One region of the Blautia sp. HCP28S3_G10 genome, then DNA from elsewhere that is predicted to be linked to it. Evidence: riboswitches for the same ligand, from Rfam matches in the RefSeq annotation. Region 1 holds a riboswitch; the other holds the start of a gene.
What was found. A riboswitch is a leader RNA that binds a small molecule or an ion and turns the genes downstream of it on or off. The one in region 1 is predicted to bind ZMP and ZTP.
Positions count from the first base shown of each region.

Region 2: it holds a riboswitch for ZMP and ZTP, as region 1 does, so the genes downstream of both, ACTNB8_RS07870 (IMP cyclohydrolase) here and ACTNB8_RS06455 (formate--tetrahydrofolate ligase) in region 1, are expected to answer to the same signal.

Region 1 covers NZ_JBQHUL010000011.1:11,177-14,598, forward strand. Annotated here, with positions in the region: gene ACTNB8_RS06445 (DUF4867 family protein) at 1-318, shown strand, start outside; gene xylB (xylulokinase) at 356-1,813, shown strand; ZMP/ZTP riboswitch at 2,027-2,110, shown strand; gene ACTNB8_RS06455 (formate--tetrahydrofolate ligase) at 2,216-3,422, shown strand, end outside.
Region 2 covers NZ_JBQHUL010000015.1:24,467-27,888, reverse strand. Annotated here, with positions in the region: gene ACTNB8_RS07880 (DUF6106 family protein) at 1-247, shown strand, start outside; gene guaB (IMP dehydrogenase) at 316-1,773, shown strand; ZMP/ZTP riboswitch at 1,816-1,897, shown strand; gene ACTNB8_RS07870 (IMP cyclohydrolase) at 2,068-2,781, shown strand; gene ACTNB8_RS07865 (phosphoribosylaminoimidazolecarboxamide formyltransferase) at 2,795-3,422, shown strand, end outside.

The DNA.
Region 1 (3,422 bases):
ACAGATCTTGTACTGCTACTCGGACATCAGCAGGATGTTGAGCGGGATTTTACATATGACACTTCTAAAGTAGAAGCATTCCTTGTTCCTGCAGGAACTGCCATAGAAGTATATGCAACGACACTTCATTATGCACCGTGTCATGTAAAAGAAAGTGGCTTTCAGTGTGTTGTGGTTCTTCCAAGAGGAACGAATACAAAGCTTACCTTTGAGAAGGATTCTGAAGGAGAAGACAAATTTCTTACAGCTAAGAACAAATGGCTGATCGGTCATGAGGAAGTGACTGTTGATATTGCAAAGAGTCTTGCATATTCCTGAAATTTGTGCAGGTACATCAAAAGAAATGGGGAAAAATATGTATTTTATTGGAGTAGATCTTGGAACATCAGCAGTGAAACTTCTTCTGATGCAGGAATCAGGAAAAATCTGTAATATTGTATCAAAAGAATATCCTCTTTTCTTTCCCCATCCAGGCTGGTCAGAACAGAATCCGGAAGACTGGTTCAGCCAGAGCATGGAAGGAATGAGGGAACTGACAGAAGGAATCGACCGTTCGCAGGTTGCCGGAATTGGATTTGGCGGGCAGATGCACGGTCTGGTTACCCTGGATAAAGATGATAAGGTGATCCGCCCTGCAATTCTCTGGAATGACGGACGTTCCCAGAAGGAAACAGAATATCTGAATAATGAGATCGGCAAAGAAAAATTATCCCGGTATACGGCAAATATTGCATTTGCAGGATTCACGGCACCGAAGATTCTGTGGATGAAGAAAAATGAGCCGGAGAAATTTGCAGAGATCGCAAAGATCATGTTGCCAAAAGATTATCTGGCATACAGACTTTCAGGATCTTTCTGTACAGATGTATCCGATGCATCCGGCATGCTGCTTCTCAATGTAAAAAAACGCTGCTGGTCCAAAGAAATGATGGAAATCTGTGATGTAAAAGAAGAGCAGCTTCCAAGGCTTTATGAAAGCTGGGAAGTAGTCGGAAATCTGAAACCGGAGATCGCGGAAGAACTTGGATTTTCGAAAGAGGTGAAAGTAGTGGCAGGTGCCGGTGATAATGCGGCAGCTGCAGTTGGAACAGGAACTGTCGGCGACGGACAGTGCAATATTTCTCTTGGAACTTCAGGCACTATCTTTATATCCAGTAAGAAATTCGGAGTAGATGAAAATAATGCACTTCATTCTTTCTGCCATGCAGATGGAAGCTATCATTTTATGGGCTGTATGTTAAGTGCTGCTTCCTGTAATAAATGGTGGGCAGAAGAAATTCTCCGGACAGGGGATTTTGCAGCAGAACAGGCGCCGATAAAAACATTGGGAGAGAACAGTGTTTTTTTCCTTCCGTATCTGATGGGAGAAAGATCCCCGCATAACAATCCTGATGCAAGAGGCGTATTCTTCGGTATGTCCATGGACACAACAAGGGCAGATATGACGCAGGCGGTTCTGGAAGGTGTTGCATTCGGACTCCGTGATTCCCTCGAGGTGGCAAGAAGCCTTGGAATAAAGATTGAGCGTACCAAAATCTGCGGAGGCGGAGCAAAGAGCCCTCTCTGGAAGAAGATCATTGCAAATGTAATGAATCTGAAAGTAGATGTTCCGGAAGTGGAAGAGGGACCGTCTCTGGGAGGCGCTATGCTGGCTGCTGTAGGCTGTGGAGTATATCCGGACGTTGAGACAATCGGAAAGAAAATGGCGCATGTAGTAGATACTGTGGAGCCGGAAGAAGAACTGGTTGCTAAATATGAAGAAAAATATCAGAAGTTCAGGAAGTTATATCCGACGCTGAAACCACTGTTTTGACAAAGGATGTTAAATCTTTAGATATTTTGTTAAAAAAAGAACATGACCAGAAGTGGAAAATGTCAGCTATAATTTGTTTTGTAATAAAATATTATGCATATTAAATAAAAAACAAATATGTTTCTTTTGCAAATTGCAAGAAATTAAGAAAAACATTGATATTTTCTTGACAAGACACTATGTTTTATGATAGTATTTTCTCAACAAGTTAAAGAAATCTCTGACTACTGGCGGAGCAGTGGAAATCACCACATGGGAATCAGAGATTTGCAAGAGCCGACCGTCTGGGCAGTATTTGAGAACATATCAGATACTGCCCTTTTTTAAATCATTAAAGATCATAAAAAATGAGGGATTATTATGATCGTCGGTCAGGTGTCTACAAGAAAGGAGACTAAACTTATGGGATTCAAAAGTGACATCGAAATTGCACAGGAGTGCACAATGCAGCCGATTACAGAAATCGCAGCAAAAGCAGGTATTGATGACAAATACCTGGAGCAGTACGGAAAATACAAAGCAAAGATCGATTACAACCTTCTGAAAGAAACAGAAAAAAAAGACGGCAAACTGATCCTGGTAACAGCTATCAACCCGACACCGGCAGGTGAGGGAAAAACAACCACAACAGTAGGTCTCGCAGATGGTATGCAGAAACTCGGCAAGAACGTTATGGTTGCTCTTCGTGAGCCATCCCTCGGACCGGTATTCGGTGTTAAGGGCGGCGCAGCAGGCGGCGGATATGCACAGGTAGTTCCAATGGAAGACATCAACCTTCATTTCACAGGTGACTTCCATGCGATCGGAGCAGCAAACAACCTTCTTGCAGCAATGATCGACAACCATATCTTCCAGGGCAACGCACTGAACATCGACCCACGTAAGATCACATGGAGAAGATGCGTGGATATGAATGACCGTCAGCTTCGTAATGTAGTAGACGGACTTGGCGGAAAGACAAACGGAATGCCGCGTGAAGACGGATATGACATCACAGTTGCATCCGAGATCATGGCAGTTCTCTGCCTGGCAAGCGACATCAAAGATCTGAAAGAAAGACTTTCCAGGATCATCATCGGATATACATACGGAAAAGTTGCAGAGCAGAAACCGGTAACAGCTGGTGACCTTCATGCAGAAGGCGCTATGACAGCACTTCTGAAAGATGCCCTGAAACCAAACCTTGTTCAGACACTGGAGCATGTACCGGCAATCGTTCACGGCGGACCATTCGCAAACATCGCTCACGGATGTAACTCCGTAACAGCAACAAAAATGGCCATGAAACTTGCAGACTATGCAATCACAGAAGCAGGATTCGGTGCTGACCTCGGTGCTGAGAAATTCCTCGACATCAAATGCCGTATGGCAGGGCTGCACCCGAACGCAGTTGTTATCGTAGCAACTGTACGTGCACTGAAATACAACGGCGGTGTGCCGAAGGCTGATCTGAACAACGAAAACCTGGAAGCACTGGAAAAAGGTATCCCGAACCTTCTGAAACATGTAAGCAACATCAAAAATGTTTACAAACTTCCATGCGTTGTTGCAATCAATGCATTCCCGACAGATACAAAGGCAGAGCTTGACTTTGTAGAAGCAAAATGTA
Region 2 (3,422 bases), on a different contig from region 1:
AAAAGTGAAATCACTGGATATCAGGGAGGCCGATCTGATCGCACCACTGAATTCTCATCGAATGGACTATTATAACGGAAATACAAAGCTGAAAACGCTGGATTATTCATCAGGAGATCCGTCTCACAGACGCTTTGCTGTTATAATAAAATCCGAAAATGAAAACTGCAGAATCATTATCGAACCGGACGAACATATGATACAGGCTATCAAAAATTCAGCACCTGGCAAAGTTTTTTTGGATTGACACTGTAACTTATTTTTGTTACACTAGGCTACAAATCTTATATTAAACAATACAAGGGAGGAAATGCAATGGGTACTATCATCGGTGAAGGTATTACATTTGATGACGTTCTGTTAGTTCCGGCGTATTCAAAAGTAATTCCGAATCAGGTAGATGTGACAACGTATTTAACAAAAAAAATCAAACTTAACATTCCTATGATGAGCGCAGGTATGGATACAGTTACCGAACATCGTATGGCAATCGCAATGGCGAGACAGGGTGGTATTGGTATTATCCATAAGAACATGTCTATTGAGGCGCAGGCAGAAGAGGTAGATAAAGTAAAACGTTCTGAGAACGGTGTTATTACAGATCCATTCTTTTTATCCGCAGACAATACTCTTGAAGATGCAAATAATCTGATGGCTAAATTCCGTATTTCCGGTGTGCCGATCACAGAAGGCCGGAAACTTGTCGGTATCATCACCAACCGTGATCTTAAATTCGAAACAGATTTCAGTAAAAAAATCAGAGAATGTATGACTTCCGAGGGTCTGATTACCGCAAAAGAGGGAATCACACTTGAAGAAGCAAAGAAAATTCTCGCAAAATCCCGTAAAGAAAAATTACCCATTGTAGATGATGATTTTAATTTAAAAGGTCTGATCACCATTAAGGATATTGAAAAACAGATCAAATATCCGCTGGCAGCAAAAGATGCTCAGGGAAGACTTCTCTGTGGTGCGGCTGTTGGAATTACTTCCAATGTTCTTGCACGTGTGGAAGCACTTGTGAATGCAAATGTCGATGTTATTGTTATTGATTCTGCACATGGTCATTCTGAGAACATTCTTAAGGCTGTCCGTCAGATCAAAGATGTGTATCCGGATCTTCAGGTTATTGCAGGTAACGTTGCTACAGGAGCTGCTACAAAGGCTCTTATTGATGCAGGTGTGGATGCTGTTAAAGTTGGTATCGGACCTGGATCTATCTGTACAACACGTGTGGTTGCAGGTATTGGTGTGCCGCAGATTACAGCAGTAATGGACTGTTATGAAGTTGCAAACCGCTTCGGAATCCCGATCATCGCAGATGGTGGAATTAAATATTCCGGAGATGTTACAAAAGCAATTGCAGCAGGAGCAAATGTTTGTATGATGGGAAGCATGTTCGCCGGATGTGATGAAAGCCCGGGAACATTTGAATTATATCAGGGACGTAAATACAAAGTTTACCGTGGAATGGGATCCATCGCAGCCATGGAAAACGGCAGCAAAGACCGTTACTTCCAGGAAAATGCGAAGAAACTTGTTCCTGAAGGTGTTGAAGGCCGTGTGGCTTATAAAGGTCATATTGAAGATACTATTTTCCAGCTTATAGGTGGTCTCCGTTCCGGTATGGGATATTGTGGAGCAGAGAACATCGAAACGCTGAAAACAACCGGAAGATTTATTAAGATTTCCGCTGCATCTCTTAAAGAGTCTCATCCGCATGATATCCATATCACAAAAGAGGCTCCGAACTACAGCGTAGACGATAAATAATTTTTCCCTTGAAAATTAAAATAAAGTATTGTAAAGTATAGATAACGACTGCATGACTGGCGGAAAGTAGGAATTACCTACAGGGAGTGCAGTAAGTGAAAAGCCGACCGCCTGGGCAGCCTGAATGACAGACTACCCAGGCGGTTTTTTGATGCCAAAGTATACAAGAGAAGCTGTCAGTGGCAGATTTTCTGTATGCCAAAGTATGCAAGAAAGGCTGCCGGTGGCAGACTTTCTGTATTCAAATCGAGGTAGTGCATTCCAATACAATAAAGTGCAAAAAGGAGAATGATCATGGAAAAAATTTCACTGGAACAGGAACTGAAAAAAAATTCTTATCCCGGAAGAGGAATCATCATCGGACGTTCTGCTGACGGAACAAAAGCAGTAACTGCATATTTTATCATGGGACGCAGCGAAAACAGCAGAAACCGTGTTTTTGTAACAGAAGGAGAGGGAATCCGCACAGAGGCATTTGACCCGTCAAAACTTACTGATCCAAGTCTTATCATTTATGCACCGGTAAGAGTCCTTGGAAATAAAACCATCGTAACAAACGGAGATCAGACAGATACAATTTATGAAGGCCTTGACCGTCAGCTGACATTTGAACAGTCTTTAAGAAGCCGTGAATTTGAACCGGATGGACCGAATTATACACCACGTATTTCTGGTGTAATGCATATTGAAAATGGAAAATACAGTTATGCAATGTCAATTCTCAAGAGCAACAATGGGAATCCAGATGCATGTCTCCGCTATACATATGCATATGAAAATGCAATTCCTGGAGAGGGACGTTTTATCCATACATATAAATGTGATGGAAATCCACTTCCGAGTTTTGAGGGAGAACCAAAACTGGTTGATATTCCGAATGATATGCACGAGTTTGCAGAACTGCTCTGGAATAATCTGAACGAGGACAATAAGGTTTCTCTTTTTGTACGTTATATTGATATTGAAACTGGAAAATATGAAACAACTATCATAAATAAGAACTGCTAAGGGGGAAAGAGAAATGAAAGAACTTCAGTTAAAATATGGCTGCAATCCGAATCAGAAACCGTCCAGAATTTATATGGAGGATAATGGAGAACTTCCAATTAAAGTTCTGAGCGGAAAACCTGGATATATCAATTTCCTGGATGCATTTAATGGCTGGCAGCTTGTGCGTGATCTGAAAAAAGCTACCGGACTTCCGGCCGCAACTTCTTTTAAACATGTTTCTCCTGCAGGAGCTGCAATAGGACTGCCTCTTACAGAAACACTTGCAAAGATCTACTGGGTAGATGATATGAACTGGAAGGAGTTTTCTCCACTTGCATGTGCTTATGCAAGAGCCAGAGGCGCAGACCGTATGTCTTCTTTTGGCGATTTTATTTCTTTGTCAGATGTATGCGACAAAGATACGGCAATGCTCATCAAGAGAGAAGTTTCTGATGGCGTTATTGCACCTGGATATACGGAAGAGGCACTTGAAATCCTGAAACAGAAGAAAAAAGGAAACTACAATGTGATTGAGATTGATCCTGAATATGTACCGGCTCAGCTGGAACATAAACAGGTATTTGGAGTCACTTTTGAACAGGGGCGTCAGGAACTTGCTATTGATGATGAACTGATCTCAAATATTGTAACAGATAATA